DNA from 2 places in the Streptomyces sp. NPDC060184 genome. Region 2 is predicted to be linked to the other one. Evidence: riboswitches for the same ligand, from Rfam matches in the RefSeq annotation. Region 2 holds a riboswitch; the other holds the start of a gene.

Region 1 (15,238 bases), on a different contig from region 2:
CATCCACCCGGCGATGAGGTCCTTGGTCTCGGCGAACGGGCCGTCGGTGACCGGCGGGCGGCCCTCGCCGTCGTACCGGACCCACGTCCCCTCGGGGGCGAGCGCCTGGCCGTCGACGTACTCGCCGGTCTTCTCCAGCCGGGCCGCGAAGTCGTTCATGTACTGGATGTGGGCCGAGATCTCCTCCGGGCTCCACTTGTCCATCGGCACGTCGTTGGCCGGTGCCGGAGCGCCTCGGTAGTGCTTGAGCAGCAGGTACTTGGCCATGGTCTCTCTCCTCGCTGCGGCGACCGTGTTCGCGGTCGCGTGGGTCGCGTTCGTCGCGTTCACTACGGGGACGGAACCGGTCACGGGTTCTCGACATCGCCGGGCAGGACATTTCCCGGGCTTCCCGCCGAGCTCCCGGACGCGGGCGCACGAACCCGGACCACTCCCAGCGTGGTGCCCCGGTCTTCGCGTGTCCAACGAACGCCCGCGTGTCCGGCGAACGCCACCGAAAACGGTGGGGGGCGAGGTGCGGCGCCCCCGGCCAGCCGCTCAGGACCTGCCCGCCCCCGACCACCCCGGACCGCCCCGACCGCCGTCCCGCACCGACCGCTCCTGACCCCACCCGAACCGCCCCGACCGCTCCGGGCCGCCCCGCTCAGACCGGAACCGCACCCGACGCGTAATCGCGCAGCTCCAGCGCCGCGTTGATGCTCCGCCCCTCCTCGCCCGAGGCGAGCGTCGGCTCGGCCAAGGCCTCGTTGCGCGCCGCGAGGTCCTCGGCCGTACGCGGCGCGAGGACGGCGAGCCCGCTGTGCGCGAGGGCCTGGTTGGCTTCCACGAACTCCCGCAGCCCGTTCTCGTACGCGGCGAACGCTGCCGTGTGGTCCTCCCGCACCGCCAGTTCACCGGCGAGGACGTACGCACCGATCAGCGCGATGCTCGACCCCTGCCCCGAGAAGAAGGACGGGGCGTACGCGGCGTCGCCGACGAGCGCGACCCGGCCCGTGGACCAGGACGGAAGGTGGATCTGCCCGGCCACGTCGAAGAAGAGGTCGTCCGCCTCTCGCATCGCGGCGACCATGCGCGGGACCTCCCAGCCCTCGTCGGCGAAGACGGAGGCGACGAGCTCGCGCTGGGCTGCCGGGTCGCGGAACGCCGCCGCCGGCACGGTCCCCGGCGCCAGGTCCGAGGCGAACACCAGGAAGCCGTGCAGGTCCTCGGACTCCTCCACGGCGTACAGGACCGCCCCCCTGCCCGGGGTGTTGCGGATGACTCCCTCGTGGCTGAGGCCGAAGTCGTTGGGCAGGGTGAAACCGGCGAAGCACTGGCCGAGGGAGCGGTGGTACCGCGCCTCGGACCCCATCACCAGCCCCCGGGTGTGCGAGTGGATGCCGTCCGCGCCCACGACCAGGTCGAACGTGCGCCGGGCTCCGCCTCGGAACACCACGTCCACGCCCCCGTCGGGCCCGTCGCCCCGGTCGTCCAGCGTCGCGATCGAGTCGCCGAAGAGGAACTCGACGTCGTCGCGGACGAGGCCGTACAGAAGGTCGGCCAGATCGCCCCGGCGCACCTCCACGTCCCGGCCGTCCACCCCGCCGGTCATGGTCTCCGGCCGGACCGAGGCCCGCACCGAACCGTCCGGGTCCAGGAACGACACCTGCCGGCTGTCCACGTGCGCGTCCCACAACCGGGGCAGCAGTCCCATCCGCTCCACGACCCGCAGGGCGGTACCCCGGATGTCGATGGGGTAGCCGCCGCCGCGTACCGCGTCCGCCTTCTCGACCACCGTGACCGCGAAGCCGTACCGGTGGAGCCAGTAGGCCAGCGCGGGGCCCGCGATGCTGGCGCCGGAGATCAGGACGCTGCGCTCGCGGGGTGCGGTGGTGCCCGTACCGGCGGCCTTACCGCGACCGGATTCCGTACCGTAGGTGCTGGTCATGAGGTGTCCCCTCTCGACAGGCACGCAGACTCTCACCATCTACGTAACTTAGGTATCTTTTTTGCGGACGCGAGAAGCCCGTGAAGCGATGCCGCAGACCCGACTATATACCTAACTTAGGTATCCAAAGGAGTGGCATGAGCGCCCAGGAGCCGCACGCGGCAGACCGCGACGCCCCCGAAAGCGGTTCCGACGGCGGTTCCGACGCGGCGTTCGATCTCGTCGCCGAGATGCTTCCGCGCATGGCTCAGCTCAGCAACACGCTCACCAAGGGGCGGCTGCCCGAGCACGCCATGGAGACCGCCGGACTCGCCCTGGAGCGGCCGTCGATGTCCGTCCTGGTCACCCTGCACATGGCCGGGACCCCGCTGCGCATCGGCGAGATCGCGGCGCGCATGCAGGTGGTCGGGCCCCACGTCACCCGGCAGGTCAACGGGCTGGAGAAGCGCGGACTGGTCCGCCGCGTCACCGACCCCGACGACCAGCGCGCCCGGCTCATCGAGCCGACGCCCGAGGGCGCGGCGGGCGCCGAACGCTACATGCGGACCATCCTCGGCTGGTTCGGCGGAGCGCTCGCCGGCTGGTCCGACCGGGACCGGCGGGAGCTGGGGCGCCTGCTGGGGCGGCTCGTGGACGACTTCACCCGCCATCTGTCGGCGCTGGACGCGGAGTAGCGGCGCCGCCCACAGCCCTCTCCCCCAGCCCCGCCCTCCACGGACCCGGGCCGCGGCGCGCCCCGGCAGAAGAACGCCGCACGGGCTTGCGGTTGCCGCTGCGGCAGCTTCTACCGTCCTTCTCAGGCCCGGAAAAACCCGGCCCGTACGGGGCAAGGCGAATCGGCCCCCGTACCGAGGATTCGTTCCCAGCTCCCGGTAGGCAGACGGACGGCACGCGAGCAGGCGGCACGTGAACGATCGGCACGTGAACGAACGCCAGATGATCCGGCTCGCCGAGTTCCTGGCCGCGGGCCTGTCCGCCGACTCGGCGCCCGTGCAGGAGCACGTGGACGCGCAGTACCGGGCGGTGACCGGGCTGCGGCCCGTCACCGCCGAGGAGCACCTCGCGATCGGGCGCTCCTGTGTGGAGAACCCGCAGTGGCGCGCGGCCTACGAGGCCGTCGCACCGGGCCTCGCCGCGTACCAGCGGGACGCCATCGAGGCGTACCACTCGGGCCGCCGGGCCTGACCGGACCGTCTCGGGGGGGCGCCCGGCCCGACCGTCAGCCCGGAAGGGGCCCCGCCCGGCCGTCGGCCCGGGAGGGGCGCCCGGCCCGACCGGCCGGGCAGCCGGGCCGGGCGCGGAAACACTTCGGCCCCCGGGAACGAATCCCGGGGGCCGAAGCCACAGCTGGACGCTGCGGGGGTGGAACCACCGATCCCTGGAGGGGATCAGAAGTCCATGTCACCGCCCGGCATGCCACCCGGGGCAGCCGCGCCGGCCTTCTCGGGCTTCTCGGCGATGACGGCCTCGGTGGTGAGGAAGAGCGCGGCGATGGAGGCGGCGTTCTGCAGAGCGGAGCGCGTGACCTTCGCCGGGTCGAGAATGCCCTCGGCGATCATGTCGACGTACTCGCCGGTCGCGGCGTTGAGGCCGTGGCCGATCGGCAGGTTGCGGACCTTCTCCACGACGACGCCACCCTCGAGACCACCGTTGACGGCGATCTGCTTGAGCGGGGCCTCCAGCGCGAGCTTGACGGCGTTGGCGCCGGTGGCCTCGTCGCCCGTCAGGTCGAGCTTCTCGAAGACGGCGGACGCCTGGAGCAGAGCCACGCCACCACCGGCGACGATGCCCTCCTCGACGGCGGCCTTGGCGTTGCGCACCGCGTCCTCGATGCGGTGCTTGCGCTCCTTGAGCTCGACCTCGGTGGCGGCACCGGCCTTGATGACGGCCACGCCGCCGGCCAGCTTCGCCAGACGCTCCTGGAGCTTCTCGCGGTCGTAGTCCGAGTCGGAGTTCTCGATCTCGGCACGGATCTGGTTGACGCGACCCTGAACCTGGTCGCTCTCGCCGGCGCCGTCGACGATCGTCGTCTCGTCCTTGGTGATGACGACCTTGCGCGCGGAGCCCAGCAGGTCGAGACCCGCGTTCTCCAGCTTGAGGCCGACCTCCTCGGAGATGACGGTGCCACCGGTGAGGATGGCGATGTCACCGAGCATGGCCTTGCGGCGGTCACCGAAGCCCGGGGCCTTGACGGCGACGGACTTGAAGGTGCCACGGATCTTGTTGACGACCAGGGTCGACAGGGCCTCGCCCTCGACGTCCTCGGCGATGATCAGCAGCGGCTTGCCCGACTGCATGACCTTCTCCAGCAGCGGAAGGAGGTCCTTCACGTTGGAGATCTTCGAGTTGACGATGAGGATGTACGGGTCGTCGAAGGACGTCTCCATACGCTCCATGTCGGTCGCGAAGTACGCCGAGATGTAGCCCTTGTCGAAGCGCATACCCTCGGTGAGCTCCAGCTCCAGACCGAAGGTCTGGGACTCCTCGACGGTGATGACGCCTTCCTTGCCGACCTTGTCCATCGCCTCGGCGATCTTGGCGCCGATCTCGGTGTCGGCGGCGGAGATGGAGGCGGTCGAAGCGATCTGCTCCTTGGTCTCCACGTCCTTGGCCTGCTCCAGCAGAGCGGCGGAGACGGCCTCGACGGCCTTCTCGATGCCCCGCTTGAGGGCCATCGGGTTGGCACCGGCGGCGACGTTGCGCAGACCCTCGCGGACGAGCGCCTGGGCGAGAACGGTGGCGGTGGTCGTACCGTCGCCGGCGACGTCGTCCGTCTTCTTGGCGACCTCCTTGACCAGCTCCGCACCGATCTTCTCGTACGGGTCCTCGAGCTCGATCTCCTTGGCGATGGAAACACCATCGTTGGTGATCGTGGGCGCGCCCCACTTCTTCTCGAGGACGACGTTACGGCCCTTGGGGCCGAGGGTGACCTTGACGGCGTCGGCGAGCTGGTTCATCCCGCGCTCGAGACCGCGCCGTGCCTCCTCGTCGAACGCGATGATCTTGGCCATGTGAAGTGGTCCTCCCGGACAGGGGTGGATTGCTCCGGACCGAGAGGCGCCCGCGACGGACGGCCTGCGTGCCCGGCGGTTCCTTGCCCCGCCGCGCCTGCGGGCCTCACCGGCCCGGTCCAAGTTCTGTCACTCTCACCTGGAGAGTGCTAACGCCAATGATTAGCACTCGACCCCTGCGAGTGCAAGCGTCCTCCTCGTCCTGGGGACAAGCTCCGGGCACGCCTCGGGGCGAACCGCAGGCACTCACCGGCCGGCCTCCGGGCCTCCGCGGACCCTTCCCGGCACGCGGAACGCGCACGCACGCAGGGCCCGTACCCCTGCCGGGGACGGGCCCTGCGTGCGTGAGAAGTGTCGTTGCCGACCGCGTCCGATCTCAGCCCACGGCGAGCTTGACCATGTCCGCCTGCGGCCCCTTCTGGCCCTGCGAGATCTCGAATTCAACTCGCTGACCCTCTTCGAGGGTGCGGTACCCGTCCATCTGGATCGCGCTGTAGTGGACGAAAACATCCGCACCACCGTCGACCGCGATGAAGCCGTACCCCTTCTCCGCGTTGAACCACTTGACGGTGCCCTGAGCCATGCCTAACTCCCCTATTTCTGGCCCCTGCACAGGACCGCACTTCGCGGACCCGGGTCAGAACTCACCCTCCGACAGGAGAGGGTGCGTGCGCCGGAACGCGTCGACCGCGGCCGAATGTATCTGCCCAACTGCCCTCTGCAACAGGTCAATCGGACGAGAATTCTGGTCGCGGCGGAACGCCCGAACATGAGGATTTGTTGAGAATTTTGGGCAAGTCGGGCCAGACAAAGGCCACTTAAGGCACAGAGGGCTTCCGGACTTTGGCTGCTTCTTGTCGCGCGGCGGCGCGATCTCGCACCCGCCCGGCGCGGACGGCCAAGGGGGCTTCCCCAACTGTACCGCGCTCAACCCTACGGAATTGCCCCCTCCGCGTCGTACGCGAAGGGGGCAACGGTGCGCTGCGGAACGGCTGTCGGGGTCCCGCCGCGCGGCGGGACCCGGGACCGGCCGTCGGGTCAGCAGCCGCCCGCGACGGCGGGAATGATCGAGACGCCGGCGCCGTCCGGCGTGGCCGCCTGGAGGCCGCCCTCGAAGCGGACGTCGTCGTCGTTGACGTACACGTTGACGAAGCGGCGCAGCTTGCCCTGGTCGTCCAGGACACGCGCGGCGATGCCCGGGTGGTCCTTCTCCAGGGACTCGATGACCTCGGAGAGGACGGTGCCCTCGGCCGAGACCTCGGCCTGGCCGCCGGTGTACGTGCGCAGGATGGTGGGGATGCGGACCTTGACGCTCATGGGGATTGCCTTCCTCGGTTCTCGGGTGGTCAGTGGGCCGCGAGGCCCGCGTCGCGGAACGCGTCCAGGCTCGGGCGGATGGTCGCCGACAGGCCGGTCGTCGGAGAGACGGCGTCCAGGGTCTTCAGGCCGTCGCCGGTGTTCAGGACGACGGTGGTCAGGGCCGGGTCGAGCAGGCCGGACTCGATCAGCTTCCGCGTCACGCCGACGGTCACACCGCCCGCGGTCTCGGCGAAGATGCCCTCGGTGCGGGCGAGCAGCTTGATCGCGTCGACGACCTGCTCGTCGTCGACGTCCTCCACCGCGCCACCGGTGCGGCGGGCGATGTCCAGGACGTACGGGCCGTCGGCCGGGTTGCCGATCGCGAGCGACTTGGCGATCGTGTTCGGCTTCTGCGGGCGGACCACGTCGTGGCCGGCCTTGAAGGCGGTGGAGACCGGGGAGCACCCCTCGGCCTGCGCGCCGAAGATCTTGTACGGCTTGTCCTCGACGAGACCGAGCTTGATCAGCTCCTGCAGCCCCTTGTCGATCTTGGTGAGCTGGGAGCCGGACGCGATCGGGATGACCAGCTGGTCCGGGAGCTGCCAGCCGAGCTGCTCGCAGATCTCGTACGCGAGCGTCTTCGAGCCCTCGCCGTAGTACGGGCGGAGGTTGACGTTGACGAAGCCCCAGCCCTCGCCCAGCGGGTCGCCGATGAGCTCGGAGCAGAAGCGGTTCACGTCGTCGTAGTTGCCGTCGATGCCGACGAGCTCGCCGCCGTACACCGCGGCCATGACGACCTTGCCCTCTTCCAGGTCGTGCGGGATGAACACGCAGGAGCGGAAGCCGGCCCGCGCGGCGGCGGCACCGACCGCGCCGGCGAGGTTGCCGGTGGAGGAGCAGGAGAGGGTGGTGAAGCCGAAGGCGCGGGCGGCCTCGACGGCGATCGCGACGACGCGGTCCTTGAAGGAGTGCGTCGGGTTGCCGGAGTCGTCCTTGACGTACAGGGCGCCGGTGACGCCCAGTTCGCGGGCGAGGTTGTCGGCCTTGACCAGCTTGGTGAAGCCGGGGTTCATGTTGGGCTTGTCGGCGACGTCGGCGGGCACCGGCAGCAGCGGCGCGTAGCGCCAGATGTTGTCCGGGCCGGCCTCGATGCGCTTCTTCAGCTCTTCCGGGGAGCCGCTCGGCAGGTCGTACGCCACTTCGAGCGGCCCGAAACAGGACGCGCAGGCGAAAATGGGACCGAGTTCGAAGCGTTCGCCGCACTCGCGGCAGGAAAGCGCGGCGGCGGGACCGAGGTCCACGGACGTGCCGGAATGCGCTGCAACGGTCTGAACAGCCATGATGGCGGAGGCCCTTTCTCCTCATCTTCCTTGCGACGCATTTCGCCACAAGACGGAATTGGCACCTTCCCCACCGTGGCCTCGCGGCCGGCGGGAGGGTTGCCGGGACTTCAACGGGCCGTTCCCTCAGTCCCTCTGGATGAGCGCTATGGCACTGGACCGTTCGATCCAGGCGTTTGTCCGCCCTCCGACCCCGACATGCGAAGGCAGTGAGCGTTGTTCAAGACTGTAACCGAAGCACCCGACGGTTGAGGTAGTCGTCCGAACCGCGAGATGGATCACATACAGGGAGTATCGCCCGTGCTGGAAGAGGTCGACAGCTGGCTGAACCGCCGTTCCTGGGCAGCCTCCGACCGCCCCCTGGACCGTCTCCTGGCCGCCAGGAGCCGGAACCCGCGGGGCTCCTCCGTGAGCGTCGTCCTGCCCGCGCTGAACGAGGAGGCGACGGTCGGCGACATCGTCCGGACCATCCGCGGCGAGCTGATGGAGAAGGTCCCGCTCGTCGACGAGCTCGTGGTGATCGACTCCGGCTCCACCGACGCCACCTCCGCCGTCGCCCGCGCGGCCGGAGCCCGCGTGGTGCACCGCGACTCGATCCTCCCCCGGATACCCGCCGTCCCCGGCAAGGGCGAGGTGCTGTGGCGGTCGCTCTTCGTGACCAGCGGCGAGATCGTCTGCTTCGTCGACGCCGACCTCAAGGACTTCTCCGCCGACTTCGTCTCCGGCATCGTCGGCCCGCTGCTCACCGACCCGGGAATCCAGTTCGTCAAGGCGATGTACGACCGGCCGCTGGAGACGTCGGACGGCCACGCACCCGCCGGTCCGCCCGCGCAGGGCGGTCGCGTCACCGAATTGGTCGCCCGCCCGCTGCTCAATCTGCACTGGCCGAAACTGGCCGGCTTCGTCCAGCCCCTGGGCGGCGAGTACGCGGTCCGGCGCGGGCTCCTGGAGCAGCTGGCCTTCCCCGTCGGGTACGGGGTGGAGCTGGGGCTCCTGGTGGACGCGCTGCGCACCGTGGGACTCGACGCCCTGGCCCAGGTGGACGTCGGGGTCCGCCGCCACCGCCACCAGGACGGACAGGCGCTGGGACGGATGGCCGCCGCGATCTACCGGACCGCGCAGCTGCGGCTCTCCCGCGGGCATCTGGTGCGCCCGGTGCTCACCCAGTTCGAACGCGACGAGGACGGTTTCCGGCCACACACCTACGCGGTGGACACCGAGGAACGGCCGCCGGTCCGGGAGATCGCCGAGTACACCGCGAGACGCGCCGCCTGACCCGGCCGGCCCCTCGCCGGGCAGACCCGGCGCTGCCCTCGCCGGGCACACCGCGAGCCGCGCCGTCCGGCCCGGCCCGGCCTCGAACACGTTTGGGGGGTTACGTATCGGGCTAGGTTCCGCTACATGGTCTCCGAGCACGCCGCCCAGGTCCTCGTCGCGTCCAACCGCGGCCCCGTGTCGTACACGCTGAACGAAGACGGTTCCCTCGACGCACGCCGGGGCGGAGGCGGGCTCGTCTCCGGACTGAGCGCCGTCGACGACAAGGTGTGGGTCTGCGCCGCGCTCGGCGACGGCGACCGCGAGGCGGTCCGGCGCGGGGTCGGCGAAGAGGGCGTCCGGATGCTCGACATCGACGCCTCCGTGCACGCCGACGCGTACAACGGCATCGCCAACTCCGTGCTCTGGTTCGTCCACCACCTGCTCTACCAGACCCCCGTCGAGCCGGTCTTCGACGACGAGTTCCGGCGCCAGTGGGCCGCGTACGAGACGTACAACCGGGCCTTCGCCGAGGCGCTGGCCGAGGAGGCGGGCGAGGGCGCCGCCGTGCTCGTGCAGGACTACCACCTCGCGCTGGTCCCCGGGATGCTCCGCGAGCTCCGCGCCGACCTGCGCATCGGCCACTTCTCGCACACCCCGTGGGCGCCGGTGGACTACTTCCGGCTGCTCCCCGACGACATCGGCGAACAGCTGCTGCGCGGCATCCTCGGCGCCGACCGGGCGGCCTTCCTCACCCGCCGCTGGGCCGACGCGTTCATCGGCTGCTGCACCGAGATCCTCGGCGGCACCAGCGGCACCCGCATCGGCGTGCACGGGCTCGGCGCGGACGGCGACTTCCTGCTCGCCCGCTCGCACGAGCCGGACGTGGACGAGCGGATGGCCGCGCTGCGCGAGCAGATCGGCGGCGACGGCAGCCGGAAGACGATCGTCCGGGTCGACCGGACCGAGCTGTCCAAGAACATCGTGCGCGGGCTGCACGCCTACCGCACCCTCCTCGACAACCACCCCGAGTGGCGCGAACGCGTCGTCCACGTCGCCTTCGCCTACCCCTCCCGCCAGGACCTGGCGGTCTACCGCGCGTACACGACGGCCGTCCAGGAGCTGGCCGACGAGATCAACAAGACGTACGCCACCGACACCTGGACCCCGGTCGTCCTGCACGTGAGGGACGACTTCGCCCGCTCGCTGGCCGCCTACCGGCTGGCCGACGTGGCGCTGGTCAACCCCATCCGGGACGGCATGAACCTGGTCGCCAAGGAGGTCCCGGTCGTCTCCGACCACGGGGTGGCCCTGGTGCTCTCCCGCGAGGCCGGGGCGTACGAGGAGCTGGGCGCCGACGCGCTGGTGGTGAACCCGTACGACGTGAGCGCCACGGCCGAGGCCCTGCACGAGGCACTGACCATGGACGGGACCGAGCGTGCCGAGCGGTCGGCGCGGCTCGCGGAGGCCGCGACCGCGCTGCCGCCGCAGGCCTGGTTCCTCCAGCAGCTGGAGGCGCTGCGGGAGGGGTGAGACCCCCAGGTCCCGGCGACGCTCAGATGCTCTCGGCCACGGCCGCCAGCAGGGCCGCGACCTGCTGCGGGCCCGGCACGATCAGGTCGGCGCGGGAAGCCAGCTCGGGGACCTCGGTGCCGCCGCTGCAGACCAGCAGGCCCGGCACCCGGTCCGGACCGCCCGAGCGCAGCTTCTCCACGGCCGCGAAGGCGGCGATGTCGCCGAGGTCGTCGCCCGCGTAGAGCACCGACCCGGCCCCCACCTCGGCCGCGTACCCGGTGAGCGCGACACCCTTGTCGACCCCCGGCGGGCGCAGCTCCAGGACCTGGCGGCCCGGCTCGACGATCAGTCCGTGGCGCGCGGCGAGCCGGCCGAGGGGCTCGCGCAGCAGCTCGAAGGCGGCCTGCGGGTCGGTGGCGCGGCGGGTGTGGACGGCGACGGCCTGTCCTTTCTCCTCCACCCAGGCGCCCTTCAGCACCTCGGGCCCGTCGAGGAGGGCGGGCAGCTCCGCGCGGACGGCCGCGAGACCGGGGTGCGGCGGCGGGGCGGCGACCTCGCCGGAGACCGCGTCCCAGCGCTCGGCGCCGTAATGGCCGAGGACCACCAGGTGCTCCAGGCCGGGGACCCCCGCGAACCCGCCGTGCGCGACCGCGACGGCCGCCGGGCGGCCGGTGATCACGACCACGGAGGCGATCTTCGGCGCGAGCGCGGCGAGCGCCGGCAGCACGTCGGCGTGGGCCCTGGCCTGCTCGGGGTCGGGCACGATGTCGGCGAGGGTGCCGTCGAAGTCGAGCGCCACCACGGCCCTGCCCGGACGGGCCAGCAGTGCGGCGAGCCCTTCGCGGCCCGCTTCGGTGGTCGGAGTCGGCACGTGGTCCAGGTGGCTGCCCATGCTCCGACAGTAGCGGGGCAGGGGCGGGCCTGCCGAGACCGCACCCCGCACGCCCGGACGACGCCCTCCCCCCGCCCCGTAGGCTCGGAGGGAGGGTGCGCGGGACAGCAGCAAGGAGCACGAGCATGGACGACCCCATCCAGCAGGTCGAGTACGAGCAGATGCTGCTCAGCCGCCACATCTTCCTGCGCACCGCCAACGGGCGGCGCAAGGACGACGTGCTGGAGCGGAGCGCCTACGTCCTGCTCAGCCGCATCCGCGTACAGGGGCCGATGTCCATCAAGGAGCTGAGCGACGCCTTCGGCCTCGACTCGTCCACCCTCAACCGGCAGACCGCCGCCGCGATGCAGGCCGGACTGGTGGAACGCATCCCGGACCCGTCGGGAGGCATGGCCCGCAAGTTCCGGATCACGCCGGAGGGCGCGCAGCGGCTCGACGTGGAGCGCGACAAGAACGCGAGCGGGCTCGGGCTCGTGCTGGAGAAGTGGTCCGCTGAGGACGTGGAGAGGTTCGCCGCCTACCTCAAGCGGTTCAACACCGACATCGAGCGGCTCTCGGGACGGCCCTGGCCCCGTCCTTAGTACGGGCGCGGGACGCGCCCGTACTAAGGACGGGGGACGCCCTGACGACCCCCGCGCGGGTCGCTCGTGCGGGTGAGCCGGGAGCCGAGGGCCGCAGGGCTCCTGCCCCTCAGCGCCGGTTCCGCTTGGCGGCCCGGACACGGCGCAGGCGGTTGACCGTGACGGGGTCCTCCTCCAGGGCGCGGCGGTCCTCGATGAGGGCGTTCACCAGCTGGTAGTACCGGACCGGTGAGAGGCCCAGCTCCTCGCGGATGGCGCGTTCCTTCGCGCCGGGGCCCGCCCAGGACCGCCGTTCCAGAGCCAGCAGCGCGCGGTCGCGGTCGGAGAGCGCGCCGGTCCCGGCCGCGTCCGCGCCCGTCCCGTCGGTGCGCGCGTTCTCGTCGCTGCCGGCGCTCCCGTCGGTCCGCGCGCTCCCGTCGGCGCCGGTCGCGTCGGGTCCGGGAGTGCCGGGGGTTCCGTTTCCGTGCTCGGGGGCGGTCATGCCGACCAACCTAACGCGCGCCCCGGACAGTGCCACCGGCGCGCCCCCGCCGCCCCCGGATTTTTGTATGCACACGATACAAAGCGGAATAGTGGACTAGACCTTTTGAGATCGGCGGGCGAAACTGTCCCCCGTGAGACATGTCATCGCCCTCGATGTGGGCGGCACGGGAATGAAGGCCGCGCTGGTCGGAGCCGACGGCACCCTCCTGCACGAGGAACGACGAGCCACCGGACGGGAGCGCGGCCCCGAGGCGGTGGTCGAGACCATCCTCGGATTCGCCGCCGACCTGCGCGCGTACGGCGAAAAGCACTTCGGCGAGACCGCGGTGGCCGCCGGGGTGGCCGTTCCGGGCATCGTCGACACCGAGCGGGGCATCGCGGTCTACGCCGCCAACCTCGGCTGGCGCGACCTGCCCCTGCGCGACCTCCTCGGCGAACGGCTCGGCTCCGTCCCCGTCGCGCTCGGCCACGACGTCCGCACCGGAGGGCTGGCCGAGGGCCGCAGCGGGGCCGGACGCGGCGCCGACCGCTTCCTCTTCGTCGCCCTCGGCACCGGCATAGCGGGGGCCATCGGCATCGACGGGGTCATCGAGGCCGGCGCGCACGGCAGCGCCGGGGAGATCGGGCACGTCGTGGTCCGGCCGGACGGCCCGGAGTGCGGCTGCGGCCAGCGCGGCTGCCTGGAGACGCTCGCCTCCGCCTCCGCGGTCACCCGCGCCTGGGCCGCCGCCTGCGGCGACCCCTCGCAGGACGCGGCGGACTGCGCGCGGGCCGTCGACGCGGGCGATCCCACCGCCCTGCGCGTCTGGGCCGACGCCGTCGACGCGCTGGCCGCCGGGCTGGTCACCGCGATCACCCTGCTGGACCCGCGCACGCTCATCATCGGTGGCGGTCTCGCCGAGGCGGGGGAAACCTTGTTCACACCACTGCGTGCGGCCGTCGAGGAACGCCTCACGTTCCAGACACTGCCCCACATCGTTCCGGCGACCCTCGGGGACACCGCCGGATGCCTGGGCGCGGGGCTGCTCGCCTGGGATCTACTCGCCACGGAGGTAACCGTCTGATGGCCGGACACGCAGACAGCACGGTTCTCACCGGAGCCCGGGTCGTACGGCCCGGTGGCACCGAGGAGAACGGCCGGTTGGCCGTCGAGGGCACACGGATCGCCGACGGGGCCCCCGAGGACGCCCGGACCCTGGACCTGACCGGGCACTGGATCGTCCCCGGCTTCGTGGACATGCACAACCACGGCGGCGGCGGCGCGTCCTTCACCGCCGGCTCGGTGGACCAGGTGCTGACCGGTGTACGGACGCACCGCGAGCACGGCACCACCACGGTCGTCGCCTCCACCGTGACCGACAGCCTGGACTTCCTCGGCCGCTGGGCCGGGGTCCTCTCCGAGCTGGCCGAACAGGGCGAGATCGCGGGCATCCACTTCGAGGGACCGTTCATCTCGCCCTGTCGCAAGGGTGCGCACAGCGAGTCCCTGCTCCGCGCCCCCGACCCGGCCGCCGTCGGCGCCCTGCTGAAGGCCGCGCGCGGTACGGCGAAGATGATGACGCTCGCCACCGAACTGCCCGGCGGGCTCGACTCGGTACGGCTCCTCGCCGACCAGGGGGTCATCGCGGCGATCGGCCACACCGACGCCACCTACGAGCAGACCGTCGAGGCGATCGACGCGGGCGCCACCGTCGCGACCCACCTCTACAACGCGATGCCCGCCCTCGGCCACCGCACCCCCGGCCCGATCGCGGCGCTGCTGGAGGACGAGCGGATCACCGTCGAGCTGATCAACGACGGCACCCATCTGCACCCGGCGGCCCTGGAGATGGCCTACCACCACGCGGGCGCCGCCCGGGTCGCCCTGATCACCGACGCCATGGACGCGGCCGGCTTCGGCGACGGCCAGTACCAGCTCGGCCCGCTCGCGGTCGAGGTCAAGGACGGCGTCGCCCGGCTGGTGGAGGGCGGTTCGATCGCCGGGTCCACGCTCACCCTGGACACCGCGTTCCGGCGGGCCGTGACCATCGACCGCATCCCGGTCGAGGACGTCGTCCGGTCGATCTCCGTCAACCCCGCCCGGCTGCTGGGCCTGTACGACCGGATCGGCTCGCTGGAGACCGGCAAGGACGCCGACCTGGTGGTGCTGGACGAGGAGTTCGCCCTCAAGGGCGTCATGCGCAAGGGCGAGTGGATCGTCGAGCCCAAGGGGGCCTGACCGGGGGCATGGCCGGGGTCCTGGTCGGGGGCCTGACCGGAGGAGCTGATCCGGGGGCCCGGACGGGGTGGTCCGGACGGGAGGGCCCGAGCGGGTCCCGAACGGGGACCCGCGACGGGCCCCCGCAACGGGGTCCGGACAAGCGGACTGACGGAGGGTCCGAAACACTCAAGCCCACTTGTATGACCGGAAATCGCCCCTCGCGAAAAGGCATTGTCGCCACGGCTCCCGTGGGTCACGCTGTCCACATGTTGATCAGGGAAGCCACCGAGAAGGACTGGCCCGACATCTGGCCCTTCTTCCACGCGATCGTCGCCGCCGGCGAGACCTTCACCTACCCCGCCGACCTCGACCAGGACCAGGGCCGTGACTGGTGGCTGCTGACGCACCCGAGCCGCACGGTCGTCGCCGTGGACGACTCGGGCACCGTCCTCGGCACCGCCAAGATGAACCGCAACCACCAGGGCAACGGCTCGCACATCGCGAGCGCCAGCTACATGGTCGACCCGGCGCACTCGGGCCGGGGCGTGGGGCGGGCACTGTGCGCGTACACCGTGGACTGGGCGCGTGAACAGGGCTACCGCGCCATGCAGTTCAACGCGGTGGTGGAGACGAACGCCCACGCCGTGAAGCTCTACGAGTCGCTGGGGTTCGAGGTCATAGGCACCCTGCCGGAAGGCTTCCACCACCCGAAGGACGGGTACGTCGGGCTGCACAT
Region 2 (15,238 bases):
TTGGTGCGGAAACGGGTAGCGTGAGATGTCACGCCGTCCCGGAACGCCCACGCGTCCCCCCGCCCCCCCCGCAGGAGCAGCCTCCCGTGCGTATCGCAGTCACCGGCTCCATCGCCACCGACCATCTGATGACCTTCCCCGGCCGGTTCGCCGACCAGCTCGTCGCGGACCAGCTGCACACGGTCTCGCTCTCCTTCCTGGTCGACGCCCTGGACGTGCGCCGGGGCGGGGTCGCCGCCAACATCTGCTTCGGCATGGGGCAGCTCGGCACCTCCCCGGTGCTGGTGGGCGCCGCCGGATCCGACTTCGACGAATACCGCGCCTGGCTCGACCGGCACGGCGTGGACACCGGATCGGTCCGCATCTCCGAGGTGCTGCACACCGCGCGCTTCGTCTGCACCACGGACGCCGACCACAACCAGATCGGCTCCTTCTACACGGGCGCCATGAGCGAGGCCCGGCTGATCGAGCTGCAGAGCGTCGCCGAGCGCCTCGGCGGCCTCGACCTCGTCTCCATCGGCGCCGACGACCCGGAGGCGATGCTCCGCCACACCGAGGAGTGCCGCAGCCGGGGCATCCCCTTCGCCGCGGACTTCTCCCAGCAGATCGCCCGGATGAACGGCGAAGAGATCCGGATACTGCTGGTGGGCGCCACCTACCTCTTCTCCAACGAGTACGAGAAGGGGCTCATCGAGTCCAAGACCGGCTGGACCGACGAGGAGATCCTGGCCAAGGTCGGCCACCGGGTCACCACCCTCGGCGCCCGCGGGGTGCGCATCGAGCGCGCGGGCGAGCCGGTCATCGAGGTCGGCTGCCCCGACGAGGAGACGAAGGCCGACCCGACCGGCGTCGGCGACGCCTTCCGCGCGGGCTTCCTCTCCGGCCTCGCCTGGGGCGTCGGCCTGGAGCGCGCCGCCCAGGTCGGCTGCATGCTCGCCACCCTGGTCATCGAGACGGTCGGCACCCAGGAGTACACCCTGCGCCGCTCCCGCTTCATGGACCGTTTCGCCAAGGCGTACGGGCACGAGGCCGCCGACGAGGTCCGCGCGCACCTCGCCTGATCCGCCGCGGGCTTCTCCGTACGGCCCGGCCCGGCCCGGCCCGGACCGTACGGAGAAGCCTCAGCTCAGCCGGCGGACCACGTACGCCGCCCCGCGCTCCGCGGGCCGCTCGCCCACGTACTCCTGCTCCCGCATCTCGCACCAGGCCGGGATGTCCAGCCGGGCCGCCTCGTCGTCGGCGAGCACGGTCACCGTGCCGCCCACCGGGACGTCACCGATCACCTTGGCGAGCTCGATCACCGGGATCGGGCAGCGCCGGCCCAGCGCGTCCACCACCAGCGACGCGGCCGACGCGGTGGCACCCCCGACGGCCCCGGCGGACGCCGGAACCCCGAGCCGCTCCCGTACCCCGGCGACCACTCCGGGCAGCACGTCGAGGAACCGCTCCACGTCCGGGGCGGCGGTGCCCGACGGCAGCGACACCCGGACGTTCCCTTCCGAGAGCACCCCCATCGCCTTCAGTACATGGCTGGGTGTCAGTGTGCTGCTGGTGCAGGACGAACCGGACGATACGGAGAAACCGGCCCGGTCCAGCTCGTGCAGCAGGGTCTCCCCGTCGACGTAGAGGCAGGAGAAGGTGACGACGTGCGGCAGGCGCCGCTCCGGGTCGCCCACCACCTCGACGTCCGGCACCCCGGCCGCCACCCGTGCCCGGACCAGGCCGACCAGGGCCCGCAGCCGCGCCGCCTCCGCGTCGGCCTCGGCGCGCACCGCGCGCAGCGAGGCGGCGGCGGCCACGATCGCCGGCAGGTTCTCGAAGCCGGCCGACCGCCCCGACTCCCGCTCGTCGGCCGGACCCCGGGGCGCGAACCTGACCCCCTTGCGCACCGCCAGCAGGCCGACGCCCGCCGGGCCGCCCCACTTGTGGGCGCTCGCCGTCAGCAGCGACCAGCCCTCCGCGACCGGCCCCCATCCCAGCGACTGCGCCGCGTCCACGAGCAGGGGGACCCCCGCCTCCCGGCAGTGCGCGGCGACGGCCGCCACCGGCTGCTCGGTCCCCACCTCGTGGTTGGCGGACTGGAGGCAGGCGAGCGCGGTGTCCGCGCGCAGGGAGGCGCCGAACACCGCGGAATCCACCGCTCCGGTCCGTTCCACCGGCACCTCGGTGAAGGACCCCCCGGCGGCCTCGTGCGTGGCCGCGGCATGGAAAACCGACGAGTGTTCGACCGCCGACGCGACCAGATGCCGGCCGACACGCCGACGGCCCGAAAGAGCCCCGGCAATTCCCGCGTGCACCGCGGCCGTCCCCGAAGGGGTGAAAACGAGCTCGTCCGGGCGGCAGCCGACCGCCTCCGCCGCCGCCTCGCGGGCGGCGTCCAGCAGCATCCGGGCCCGCCGTCCCTCCCGGTAGAGCCGGGCGGGATCGGCCCAGCCCTCGTCCAGGGAGGCCATCAGGGCCTGACGGGCCACGGGATGCAGGGGCGCGGAGGAGGCGGCGTCGAAGTAGGGCACCCGGTCACGCTAGCCCGCGGGCCGGCCACCGCCGCTCGCGGCCGTCCGCGAACGCAGGAGAAGGAACGTCAGATGGCGCCCGGAAGCCGGGATTCCACCCCTTCGGGGTGTCGGACGGCGCGTTGGGCACCCTCCCCGCGCGACCCCAAATAGCGTCCAGTAGGGTTTGGTCCGCATAAACATCCAAACCCCTGCCCGCGACAGGGCGGCGACCGACCAGAGACATACGGGCGCGCCGACCGTAGCGGGCGAGACTCTCGGGAAGGCGCTACGTGAGTCCCAACGGCTCCGACCGCTCGTCGCGGCGCCCGATGCGGCGGAAGCTGCCGCAGGTGCTGACTGCGGGCCTGGTCCTGGCGACGGCCTCCGGTTGTTCGTACAACTGGCAGGATTTCCCTCGCCTTGGTATGCCTACCCCGGTAACGGAAGAGGCCCCTCGGATCCTCTCCCTCTGGCAGGGCTCGTGGGCGGCAGCGCTCGCCACGGGTGTCCTCGTCTGGGGGCTGATCCTCTGGAGTGCCTTCTTCCACCGGCGTAGCCGGACCAAGGTAGAGGTTCCTCCGCAGACCAGGTACAACATGCCCATCGAGGCGCTGTACACAGTGGTCCCCCTGATCATCGTCTCGGTGCTCTTCTACTTCACCGCGCGCGATGAATCGAAGCTCCTCACCCTCTCCACCAAGCCCGTCCACAACATCAACGTGGTCGGCTACCAGTGGAGCTGGGCGTTCAACTACGTCGAGGACGTGGACGGCTCGCCGGCCACCACCAAGACGCCCGAGGAGCTCTCCTCGATTCCCGACCGCTACCTCGCGGACTTCCCGAAGGGCGCCGGCGGCGTCTACGACGCGGGAATCCCGGGCACGCGCAACCCCCAGACCGGCAACCCGGGTCCGACCCTGTGGCTGCCGAAGGGGGAGAAGGTCCGCTTCATCCTCACTTCACGTGACGTCATCCACTCCTTCTGGGTGGTGCCGTTCCTCATGAAGCAGGACGTCATCCCGGGCCACACCAACGCGTTCGAGGTCACTCCGAACAAGGAGGGCACCTTCGTGGGCAAGTGCGCCGAACTCTGCGGCGTCGACCACTCCCGGATGCTCTTCAACGTCAAGGTTGTCTCTCCCGAGCGTTACCAGCAGCACCTCAAGGAGCTGGCGGAGAAGGGGCAGACGGGCTACGTGCCGTCAGGCATCGAGCAGACTGACCCCGCCAGGAATGCGGAGACCAACAAACTGTGAGCATCCTCAACGAACCCCAGGGTGCCGCGGCAGCAGACGACTCGTACGAGGACGAACTGCCGGTACGGCGCAAGCAGCCGGGAAACGTCGTCGTCAAGTGGCTGACCACCACTGACCACAAGACGATCGGCACGATGTACCTGGTCACTTCGTTCGCGTTCTTCTGCATCGGTGGCCTGATGGCGCTCTTCATGCGCGCCGAGCTGGCCCGTCCGGGTACGCAGATCATGTCGAACGAGCAGTTCAACCAGGCGTTCACGATGCACGGCACGATCATGCTGCTGATGTTCGCGACGCCGCTGTTCGCCGGTTTCACCAACTGGATCATGCCGCTGCAGATCGGCGCGCCCGACGTGGCGTTCCCGCGGCTGAACATGTTCGCGTACTGGCTGTACCTCTTCGGTTCGCTCATCGCGGTGGGTGGCTTCCTCACCCCGCAGGGCGCCGCGGACTTCGGCTGGTTCGCCTACTCCCCGCTGTCGGACGCCGTCCGCTCGCCGGGTGTCGGCGCCGACATGTGGATCATGGGTCTGGCCTTCTCCGGATTCGGCACGATCCTCGGTGCGGTCAACTTCATCACCACGATCATCTGCATGCGCGCTCCCGGCATGACGATGTTCCGGATGCCGATCTTCGTGTGGAACGTCCTGCTGACGGCCGTCCTGGTCCTGCTGGCCTTCCCGGTCCTCGCCGCCGCGCTCTTCGCGTTGGAAGCGGACAGAAAATTCGGGGCCCACGTATTCGACGCGGCCAATGGCGGCGCATTGCTCTGGCAACACCTCTTCTGGTTCTTCGGACACCCAGAGGTGTACATCATCGCTCTGCCATTCTTCGGAATCATTTCCGAAGTGATCCCGGTCTTCAGCCGCAAGCCGCTCTTCGGCTACATCGGCCTGATCGCGGCCACCATCGCCATCGCGGGTCTCTCCGTGACGGTGTGGGCGCACCACATGTACGTGACGGGCGGCGTGCTCCTGCCGTTCTTCTCCTTCATGACGTTCCTCATCGCGGTACCGACCGGTGTGAAGTTCTTCAACTGGATCGGCACGATGTGGAAGGGCTCGTTGTCCTTCGAGACGCCGATGCTCTGGTCGGTCGGCTTCCTGATCACCTTCCTCTTCGGTGGTCTGACCGGTGTCCTGCTGGCCTCGCCGCCGCTGGACTTCCACGTCTCGGACTCGTACTTCGTCGTCGCGCACTTCCACTACGTCGTCTTCGGCACCGTGGTGTTCGCGATGTTCGCCGGATTCCACTTCTGGTGGCCGAAGTTCACCGGCAAGATGCTGGACGAGCGGCTCGGCAAGATCACGTTCTGGACGCTGTTCGTGGGCTTCCACGGCACGTTCCTGGTGCAGCACTGGCTCGGTGCCGAGGGCATGCCGCGTCGCTACGCGGACTACCTCGCCGCCGACGGCTTCACCGCGCTGAACACGATCTCGACGATCTCCTCGTTCCTGCTCGGCCTGTCGATCCTGCCGTTCTTCTACAACGTGTGGAAGACCGCCAAGTACGGCAAGAAGGTCGAGGTCGACGACCCGTGGGGCTACGGCCGTTCGCTGGAGTGGGCCACCTCGTGCCCGCCCCCGCGCCACAACTTCATCACCCTGCCGCGGATCCGTTCCGAATCCCCGGCGTTCGACCTGCACCACCCGGAGATCGCCGCGCTGGAGCAGCTCGGCCACCACTCCGAGGACAAGGTTCTCGCCGGTGGTAAGGAGGCAGGCAAGTGAAGATCCAGGGCAAGCTGTTCATCTGGCTGAGCGTCTTCATCCTGATCATGGCCATCACGTACGGCGTGTGGTCGAAGGAGCCGGTCGGCACCACCGCCCTCGTCCTGGCCTTCGGGCTGTCCATCATGATCGGCTTCTACCTGGCCTTCACGGCCAACAGGGTCGACCAGATGGCCCAGGACAACAAGGAAGCCGACGTGGCCGACGAGGCCGGCGACGTGGGGTTCTTCTCCCCGCACAGCTGGCAGCCGCTCTCCCTGGCGATCGGCGGCGCGCTGCTCTTCATGAGCATCGCCTTCGGCTGGTGGCTGGCGTACTTCTCGGCCCCGATGCTCGCCATCGGTCTCTTCGGCTGGGTGTTCGAGTACTACCGCGGTGAGAACCGCACCCAGTGACACCCGCTCCGTGACACCCGCCGGGTGACACCGCATTACCAGCAGGACCCCCCGAGGGGCCCGGACCGCTCCGCACGAGCGGTCCGGGCCCCTCGTTTGCAGTCACAGAACGCGCTGGATCGGATGAATCTTCTTAGCGTGGGTTCATGAACGACACGCCGCGCACCCGCTCCGTAGTGAGTTGCTCCCTGCTGGTCGTGACCCTGGTCGCCGGTGCGACCGCCTGTGGAGAGCCCGATGGTCACCCGCTCTCGGCCAAGCCGTTCGACGCGGCCGACCAGGTCTCCTTCAACGGCCATGCCCCGAACGGGAAGGCCGACCCCGACAAGCCCCTGGAAGTCACCGTCAAGGGTGACGAGGGACGCATCACCGATGTGACGGCCGCGGACAGCACCGGCCGCCGTCTGGCCGGTGAACTCGCCGCCGACGGGAAACGCTGGCACTCCACCGCCCCGCTCGCCGCCGGCGCGCGGTACGAGGTGAAGGTCACCACCGAGGACGAGGACGGCGCCCCCGGCCGCCGTACCCTCACCTTCGAGACCACCTCCCCGAAGAAGCTCCTGCACGTCTCCTTCGGCCCGCAGGCGGGCACGTACGGGGTCGGACAGCCCATCACGGCGGAACTCAGCGCTCCGGTCACCGACAAGGCCGCCAGGGCCGCCGTCGAACGCGCCCTCAAGGTCCGCTCCACGCCCGCCGTCACCGGCTCCTGGTACTGGGTGGACGACAAGATCCTGCACTACCGGCCCCAGGACTACTGGCCCGCCGGTGCGGCGGTCGAGGTGTCCAGCAACTTCAAGGGCATCAAGGTGACCAACGCCCTCTACGGCGCCGAGGTCAAGCCGCTGCACCTCAGCATCGGCGACCGCATCGAGGCCATCACCGACGCCTCCGAGCACGAGATGACCGTGCTCCGCAACGGAGAAGTGATCAACACCATTCCGGTCACCACCGGGAAGCCCGGCTTCTCCACCCGCAACGGCGTCAAGGTCGTGCTCGGCAAGGAGGCGTTCGTCCGGATGCGCGGGGAGACCGTCGGCATCGCGGAGGGCTCCGCGGAGTCGTACGACCTGCCCGTCTACTGGGCCACCCGGGTGACGTGGAGCGGCGAGTACGTGCACGCCGCGCCGTGGTCCGTCGGCTCCCAGGGCAGCGCCAACGTCAGCCACGGCTGCACCGGTATGAGCACGGAGAACGCCGAATGGTTCTTCGACACCGTGCGCGAGGGCGACGTGGTCAAGGTCGTCGGCAGCGAGGGGGAGACCATGACCCCCTTCGACAACGGGTTCGGGGACTGGAACGTCTCCTGGGAGGCCTGGCAGAAGGGCAGCGCCCTGCGGAACGCCACGCTCGGAGCCGGAGCACACCCCCAGACATCGGCTCTGGCGGCGCGGCTGCGCCCCCAGGTCTGACGCCGGGGGGTGCGCCGCCTCCCGGGACGACCGTGCGGCCCCGGTGTGCGGACGGCCTCAGGAGGCCTTGGCCGCCGGCTGGAGCCGCCCGCGCACCAGGGCCGCCAGGGCGTCGGCGAACTCGACCGGGTCCACCGGGAGGGTCACCGCGGCGTCCGCGCGGCTCCAGGTGGCCAGCCAGGCGTCCTGCGGGCGCCCGATCAGCAGCAGCACCGGCGGGCAGTGGAAGACCTCGTCCTTGATCTGCCGGCACACGCCCATGCCGCCCACGGGCGCCGTCTCGCCGTCCAGCACGCAGACGTCGACGCCGCCCGCGTCCAGCGCGGAGAGCACGGCGGGCAGCGTCGCGCACTCCAGGAACCGCACCTCGGGGACGTCGGCCGCGGGCCGTCGCCCGGTGGCGAGCTTCACCTGCTCGCGGACGTTGGCGTCGTCGCTGTAGACCAGGACCGTGGCGGTCGCCTGCATTGTTCCTCCGTGACAGCTGTGTCGTCGGGGCTCTCGGGGCATGAACCGATGCGCGGATCGTACTCCCGCCGACAGCCCGTCAGCACCGCTAATGACGTCGATTCGCTGGGCCGTTCGGGGAGGACACACCCCTCTGACACACCGAACGGCACCCCCGGGAGTGAGGGCGGGATAAGCGACCGACATAATGTCGGTCGTGGCGACAGCAACGACAGTAGAAACCGGGCACGCGCACCCGTCGGTCAATCGGCCGAACCTCACCAGCGTCGGAACCATCATCTGGCTGAGTTCCGAGCTGATGTTCTTCGCGGCCCTCTTCGCGATGTACTTCACCCTGCGATCGGTGATGGGACCGGATCACTGGAAGGAGATGGCCGACCATCTGAACTTCCCGTTCTCCGCGACGAACACCACGATCCTGGTGCTTTCCTCTCTCACCTGCCAGCTCGGCGTCTTCGCCGCGGAGCGGGGCGACGTGAAGAAGCTCCGGACGTGGTTCATCATCACGTTCGTCATGGGTGCGATCTTCATCGGCGGCCAGGTCGTGGAGTACACCGAGCTGGTCAAGACGGACGGGCTCTCCCTGTCCTCGGACCCGTACGGCTCGGTGTTCTACCTGACCACCGGCTTCCACGGCATGCACGTGACAGGCGGTCTCATCGCCTTCCTGCTGGTTCTCGGCAGAACGTACGCGGCCAAGAGGTTCACCCACGAACAGGCGACCGCAGCCATCGTCGTGTCCTACTACTGGCACTTCGTCGATGTCGTGTGGATCGGCCTCTTCGCGACGATCTACATGATCAAGTAACCGGGCGCTCGCACCCACCCATCATCGACGCAGAAGATCCTGACACCGGGGTAATCCGTGAAAAAGCTCTCCGCACGACGACGCCATCCACTGGCGGCCGTCGTCGTACTACTCCTCGCGCTGGCGGCTACCGGGGGGCTGTACGCCGCGTTTGCGCCTGCGGGCAAGGCGCAGGCAGACGAATCCGTCCAGTCCCTCCCCATCGAGGAGGGCAAGAAGCTCTACACCGTCGGCTGCGCCAGCTGCCACGGAACCAGTGGTCAGGGCACCACCGACGGGCCCTCGCTGGTCGGCGTCGGCTCCGCCGCGGTCGACTTCCAGGTCGGCACCGGCCGGATGCCCGCGCAGCAGCCGGGTGCCCAGATCCCTGCGAAGAAGGTCATCTACTCGCAGGACGAGATCGACCAGCTCGCGGCGTACGTCGCGTCGCTCGGCGCCGGTCCGATCACGCCGACCGAGAAGCAGGTCAGCCCCGAAGGTGCGGACATCGCCAAGGGCGGTGACCTGTTCCGCACCAACTGCGCCCAGTGTCACAACTTCACGGGTGAGGGCGGCGCGCTGACGGACGGCAAGTACGCCCCGAGCCTGGAAGGCACGAGCCCCAAGCACATCTACGAGGCCATGCAGACCGGCCCGCAGAACATGCCCTCCTTCCCCGACACGACGATGCCCGAGCAGCAGAAGCAGGACATCATCGCGTACATCAAGACCGTGAACGGTGACAACAGCGAGAGCCCGGGCGGTCTGTCGCTCGGTGGCCTCGGTCCGGTCAGCGAAGGCCTGTTCGCATGGATCTTCGGTCTGGGCCTCCTGATCGCCGTCGCCGTCTGGGTCGCGGCCCACACCGCTAAGGCCAAGAAGTCATGAGTAGCCAAGAAGAGAATCCAGAGAAGAGCCTGCTCACCGAGCAGGACGCCGCGCACGGCGCGGTCGTGGGTACGGGCGATCCGTTCGCCGACCCGGGGCTGCCGGCCCACAAGCCGCGCATCCAGGACATCGACGAACGTGCCGCGAACCGCTCCGAGCGAGTCGTCGCGTACCTGTTCATCCTGTCCATGCTGGCGACGGTGGCGTTCATCGCCTCCTACGTCATCTTCCCGGTCGACAAGATCGTCTACATCTGGCCGTTCGGCCATGTGAGCGCGCTGAACTTCTCCCTGGGTCTCACCCTGGGCGTGGCGCTCTTCGCCATCGGTGCGGGCGCCGTCCACTGGGCGCGCACCCTGATGTCCGACGTCGAGACCCCCGCGGACCGTCACCCGATCGAGGCGACGCCCGAGGTCAAGGCGCAGGTCCTCGCGGACTTCAAGGCCGGTGCCGAGGAGTCGGTGATCGGTCGGCGCAAGCTGATCCGCACCACGATGTTCGGCGCGCTGGCCCTGGTGCCGCTCTCCGGCGTCATGCTGCTGCGCGACCTGGGTCCGCTGCCGGAGAAGAAGCTCCGTTCGACCCTGTGGGCGAACGGCAAGAAGCTCATCAACATGAACACGATGGAGCCGCTGCGTCCCGAGGACGTCGTGGTCGGTTCGCTGACCTTCGCCATGCCCGAGGGCCTGGAGGAGGACGCGGAGGACTTCCAGTCGCAGATCGCCAAGGCCGCCCTGATGATCGTCCGCATTCAGCCGGACGACATCAAGGACAAGCGCGAGCGCGAGTGGGCGCACGAGGGCATCGTCGCCTTCTCCAAGATCTGCACCCACGTCGGCTGCCCGATCAGCCTGTACGAGCAGCAGACGCACCACGTGCTCTGCCCGTGCCACCAGTCCACCTTCGACCTCTCCGACGGCGCCCGCGTCATCTTCGGTCCGGCCGGGCACGCGCTTCCGCAGCTGCGGATCGGCGTGAGCAGCGAGGGCGACCTCGAAGCTCTCGGTGACTTCGAAGAGCCCGTCGGTCCTGCCTTCTGGGAGCGCGGATGAGTACTACGACGGAAACCACGCGCAAGGCCCCCGCGGGTGAGCGGGTCGCCGACTGGGCGGACGGCCGACTGGGCATCTACGGCCTGGCCAAGGCCAACATGCGCAAGATCTTCCCGGACCACTGGTCCTTCATGCTGGGCGAGGTCTGCCTCTACAGCTTCATCATCATCATCCTCACGGGTGTGTACCTGACGCTGTTCTTCCACCCGAGCATGAACGAGGTCGTCTACAACGGCCCGTACGAGCCCATGCAGGGCATCCGGATGTCCGAGGCCTACTCGTCGACGCTGAACATCAGCTTCGACGTCCGCGGTGGTCTGCTCGTGCGGCAGATCCACCACTGGGCCGCGCTGATCTTCCTGGCCGGCATGTTCGTGCACATGATGCGCGTGTTCTTCACGGGCGCGTTCCGCAAGCCGCGTGAGATCAACTGGCTCTTCGGGTTCCTGCTGTTCGTGCTGGGCATGTTCACCGGCTTCACCGGTTACTCGCTCCCGGACGACCTGCTCTCCGGTACGGGTGTCCGCTTCATGCAGGGCGCGATCCTGTCCGTGCCGATCGTCGGCACGTACCTCGCGTACTTCCTGTTCGGCGGGAACTTCCCCGGCGGCGACTTCGTGGCCCGGTTCTACTCGATCCACATCCTGCTGCTCCCGGGCATCATGATGGGCCTGCTGGTCGGCCACCTGATCCTGGTCTTCTACCACAAGCACACGCAGTTCGCGGGCCCCGGCCGTACGAACAAGAACGTCGTGGGCATGCCGCTGCTGCCGGTCTACATGGCCAAGGCCGGAGGGTTCTTCTTCCTGGTCTTCGGTGTCATCTCGGTCGTCGCCGCCATCGCCTCGATCAACCCGATCTGGGCCATCGGCCCGTACCGGCCGGACCAGGTGTCCACCGGTGCGCAGCCCGACTGGTACATGGGCTTCTCCGAAGGCCTGATCCGTGTCATGCCGGGCTGGGAGATCAACCTCTGGGGTCACACGCTCGTCCTGGGCGTCTTCATCCCGCTGGTCATCTTCCCGCTGGTGCTGGCCGCGATCGCGGTGTACCCGTTCATCGAGTCCTGGGTCACCGGCGACAAGCGCGAGCACCACATCCTGGACCGGCCGCGCAACGCGCCGACGCGCACCGCGTTCGGTGTCGCCTGGATCAGCTGGTACTTCGTCCTGCTCGTCGGCGGCGGCAACGACCTGTGGGCCACGCACTTCCACCTGTCGATCAACGCCATCACCTGGTTCGTGCGGGTCGGGTTCTTCGTGGTCCCGGTGCTCGTGTTCATCGCGACCAAGCGGATCTGCCTCGGCCTCCAGCGCCGTGACAAGGAGAAGGTGCTGCACGGACGCGAGTCCGGGCTCATCAAGCGCCTGCCGCACGGTGAGTTCGTGGAGGTCCACGAGCCGCTCAGCCCGGGTCAGCTGCACACCCTCACCGCGCACGAGCAGTACACCCCGCTCGAAATCGGCCCCACGGTCGACGAGAACGGTGTCGAGCGCAAGGTCTCGGCCCTCACGAAGCTGCGCGCCAAGCTCAGCAAGGGCTACTACGGCGAGCACAACCAGATCGCCAAGCCCACTGCCGAGGAGTACAAGGAGATCACCAGCGGCCACGGTCACCACTGATCGCCTGAACTGATCGCCACAGCGAAGAGCCCCGTCCATTCGCCGGACGGGGCTCTTCGTCGTTCCCGGGCCCCGATAGGGTGGACGGACACCCCCCTTTCCGGCTGTGGATTCTTGGAGCGGACCATGAACGTTGTGACCCCGAACGGCGGCGACAGCGCGGCGGACCGTTCCTGGTCCGGCGTACTGACGCCCCTGCTGCGCGGCCAGGACCTCGACGCGGACGACACCGCCTGGGCCATGGACCGGATCATGAGCGGGGACGCCACCGACGCGCAGATCGCGGGCTTCGCCATCGCGCTGCGGGCCAAGGGCGAGACGGTCGCCGAGGTGAGCGGTCTGGTCCGCGCGATGTACGCGCACGCCCGCACCATCGAGGTGCCCGGACCCTCGGTCGACATCGTCGGCACCGGCGGCGACCTCGCGAAGACGGTCAACATCTCCACGATGTCCGCGATCGTGATCGCCGGAACGGGAGCCAAGGTCGTCAAGCACGGCAACCGGTCCGCCTCCTCGGCCAGCGGTGCCTCCGACGTCCTGGAGAAGCTCGGCGTCAACCTGGAGCTGACCCCGCAGCGGGTCGCCGAGGTGGCGGCCGAGGCGGGCATCACCTTCTGCTTCGCGGTGAAGTTCCACCCGGCCCTGCGGTACGCGGCCAAGGCCCGCAAGGAGCTGGGCACCCAGACCACCTTCAACATCCTCGGCCCGCTCACCAACCCGGCCCACGTCCGCGCCCAGGCCGTCGGGGTCGCCGATCTGCGGATGGCGCCCATCGTGGCCGGCGTCCTCGCCGAGCGCGGCAACTCCGCGCTCGTCTTCCGCGGCGACGACGGACTGGACGAGCTGACCACCACCGCGACCTCCCGGGTCTGGGTGGTCCGGGACGGCGAGGTGCGCGAGGAGGCCTTCGACCCGCGCCACGTGGGGCTGGAGCTGGTGCCGGTCGAGGCGCTGCGCGGCGCGGACCCCTCGTACAACGCGGACGTCGCCCGCCGGGTGCTGGACGGTGAGAAGGGTGCCGTGCGCGAGGCGGTGCTGCTGAACTCGGCGGCGGCGCTGGTGGCGCTGGACCCGGGCGAGGGCACGCTCACCGAGCGGATCGGGGCCAAGATCGCCGCTGCCGCCGAGTCCATCGACTCCGGGGCCGCGCACCGCGCGCTGGAGCGCTGGGTGGCGGCCAGCAACGCCTGAAAACTCCGGCGACGCCCGAGCGGTTCCGTGCCGCCCGGCGTTTTCCGTCCGTACGTGCACGAAGGGGCGCAGTCCGTATCGCGGACTGCGCCCTTGCGTTCGTGGACACGTGTGGCAAGATGCTGGCAGGTCATGAGTGACAGCGACTACGGCCCCGGCCCGCTGTCCGGCAACCCTCCGTCCGTGGCGGGGTGCCCCGGGTGAAGACCAGGCCGTAGGCAGCGAGGTCTGCGGCAAGCGCGGGCCCCTCGGCATCTCGAATGCCAGCCCCCGGGGTCCTGGTCCCTAGGGAGCCTTCTGTGAGCACGCGAATGCGATAGGGCGCAACGCCCTTCTCCGCACCCCTTTCACCTTTTGCACCGCGCTGCCGCGTACCCGCCGGCGCGGTGAATTCGCCTGCGTATTACGGGAGTTCGCCATGTCCGTGTCCTCTGCTGCCCTCAACGCCTCCGCGCCCGCCGCCTCCGCCGACGCGGACTGTGCCCCGCTGCCGGTCCTCGGCAAGGACGTCACCGTCCCCCTCGTCACCGGGGGCGAAGTCACCTACGCGGCCCTCGACTACGCGGCCAGCGCCCCGGCGCTCCAGCGGGTCTGGGACGACGTCGCCGCCTACGCGCCGTACTACGGCAGCGTGCACCGCGGCGCCGGCTACCTCTCGCAGCTCTCCACCGACCTCTTCGAGAACAGCCGGGCCACCGTCGCCGAGTTCCTCGGCTGCCGCCCCGGCGACCAGGTGATCTTCACCCGCTCGACCACCGACTCCCTCAACCTGCTCGCAGCCGTGATCCCGGCCGACTGCGAGGTGTTCGTGTACGAGACCGAGCACCACGCCTCGCTGCTGCCCTGGCGCGACGCCAAGGTCACCTACCTCAACGCCCCGCGCACCCCGCAGCAGGCCGTCGAGACCCTGGAGCGTGCGCTCGCCGACCGCGACCCCTACGGCCCGGCCCTCGTCTGCGTCACCGGCGCCTCCAACGTCACCGGCGAGCTGTGGCCGGTCAAGGAACTGGCCGCCGCCGCCCACGCGCACGGCGCCCGCATCGTGCTGGACGCCGCCCAGCTAGCCCCGCACCACCCGGTGGACATCGCCGGACTCGACGTCGACTGGGTCGCCTTCTCCGGCCACAAGCTGTACGCCCCCTTCGGCTCGGGCGTCCTCGCCGGCCGCGCCGACTGGCTCCAGGACTCCGAGCCCTACCTGGCCGGCGGCGGCGCCTCGAAGAAGGTCGCCCGGCGCACCGACGGCGGCGTGGACGTGGAGTGGCACACCACCGCCGCCCGCCACGAGGCCGGTTCGCCCAACGTCATCGGCGTCTACTCCATCGCCTCCGCCTGCAAGGCCCTCACCGAGGCCGGCTTCGACAACCTGGTCGCCCGCGAGCAGCGGCTGGTCGCCCGGGTCCGCGCCGGCCTCGCCGAGGTGCCGCAGGTCAAGGTGCTCTCGCTCTTCGGCGACGACGCCCCGCGCGTCGGCGTCATCTCCTTCGTGGTGGAGGGCTGGAACAGCTCCCACTTCGCCGCCGCGCTCTCCGCCGAGTACGGCATCGGCGTCCGTGACGGCCTGTTCTGCGCCCACCCGCTGGTCCGCACCCTGCTCGGCAGCGACCCGCAGGACCCGGGCGAGTGCGGGGCGCCGGAGGCCGAGCCGGGCGAGCGCTCCCTGAACGCCATCCGCGTCAGCTTCGGCGCCGGTACGCCGGACGAGCACGTGGACCGCTTCGTCCGCGCCGTCACCGAGCTGGTGAGCGAGGGCGCGCAGTGGAAGTACCGCACCGAGGGCGGCCGTTGCGTTCCGGACCGGGGCGCCGCGCAGCTCTGACGGCGGCGGCCCGGCAGCACTTCGGCCGGTCCCTCCATGAGGGCGGACACCGAGACGCCGAGGGTGTCGGCCAGCCGGACCAGGGTGGCGAAGTTCGGATTTCCCTGAGCCTTCTCCAGGCCG

Evidence for each region. Region 2 has a riboswitch for S-adenosylmethionine ahead of ACFWEE_RS29110 (aminotransferase class V-fold PLP-dependent enzyme). Riboswitches for the same ligand answer to the same signal wherever they lie in the genome.
Region 1: it holds a riboswitch for S-adenosylmethionine, as region 2 does, so the genes downstream of both, thrC (threonine synthase) here and ACFWEE_RS29110 (aminotransferase class V-fold PLP-dependent enzyme) in region 2, are expected to answer to the same signal.

The regions. Positions count from the first base shown of each region.
Region 1 covers NZ_JBHWYX010000002.1:243,289-258,526, forward strand. The annotation lists gene ACFWEE_RS02745 (YciI family protein) at 1-267, opposite strand, end outside; gene ACFWEE_RS02750 (FAD-dependent monooxygenase) at 644-1,927, opposite strand; gene ACFWEE_RS02755 (MarR family winged helix-turn-helix transcriptional regulator) at 2,158-2,601, shown strand; partial or broken gene ACFWEE_RS02760 (TipAS antibiotic-recognition domain-containing protein) at 2,842-3,112, shown strand; gene groL (chaperonin GroEL) at 3,316-4,938, opposite strand; gene ACFWEE_RS02770 (cold-shock protein) at 5,315-5,521, opposite strand; gene ACFWEE_RS02775 (MoaD/ThiS family protein) at 5,977-6,255, opposite strand; gene thrC (threonine synthase) at 6,285-7,577, opposite strand; SAM riboswitch class I at 7,596-7,723, opposite strand; gene ACFWEE_RS02785 (glucosyl-3-phosphoglycerate synthase) at 7,878-8,852, shown strand; gene ACFWEE_RS02790 (trehalose-6-phosphate synthase) at 8,979-10,364, shown strand; gene otsB (trehalose-phosphatase) at 10,387-11,238, opposite strand; gene ACFWEE_RS02800 (MarR family winged helix-turn-helix transcriptional regulator) at 11,364-11,819, shown strand; gene ACFWEE_RS02805 (DUF3263 domain-containing protein) at 11,929-12,300, opposite strand; gene ACFWEE_RS02810 (ROK family protein) at 12,434-13,366, shown strand; gene nagA (N-acetylglucosamine-6-phosphate deacetylase) at 13,366-14,520, shown strand; gene ACFWEE_RS02820 (GNAT family N-acetyltransferase) at 14,769-15,238, shown strand, end outside.
Region 2 covers NZ_JBHWYX010000058.1:30,014-45,251, forward strand. The annotation lists gene ACFWEE_RS29050 (carbohydrate kinase family protein) at 87-1,061, shown strand; gene ACFWEE_RS29055 (cysteine desulfurase/sulfurtransferase TusA family protein) at 1,122-2,513, opposite strand; gene coxB (cytochrome c oxidase subunit II) at 2,786-3,751, shown strand; gene ctaD (cytochrome c oxidase subunit I) at 3,748-5,481, shown strand; gene ACFWEE_RS29070 (cytochrome c oxidase subunit 4) at 5,478-5,876, shown strand; gene ACFWEE_RS29075 (Ig-like domain-containing protein) at 6,023-7,288, shown strand; gene ACFWEE_RS29080 (hypothetical protein) at 7,346-7,756, opposite strand; gene ACFWEE_RS29085 (heme-copper oxidase subunit III) at 7,944-8,564, shown strand; gene ACFWEE_RS29090 (c-type cytochrome) at 8,622-9,431, shown strand; gene ACFWEE_RS29095 (Rieske 2Fe-2S domain-containing protein) at 9,428-10,483, shown strand; gene ACFWEE_RS29100 (cytochrome bc complex cytochrome b subunit) at 10,480-12,105, shown strand; gene trpD (anthranilate phosphoribosyltransferase) at 12,232-13,296, shown strand; SAM riboswitch class IV at 13,425-13,542, shown strand; gene ACFWEE_RS29110 (aminotransferase class V-fold PLP-dependent enzyme) at 13,715-15,115, shown strand; partial or broken gene ACFWEE_RS29115 (helix-turn-helix domain-containing protein) at 15,136-15,238, opposite strand, start outside.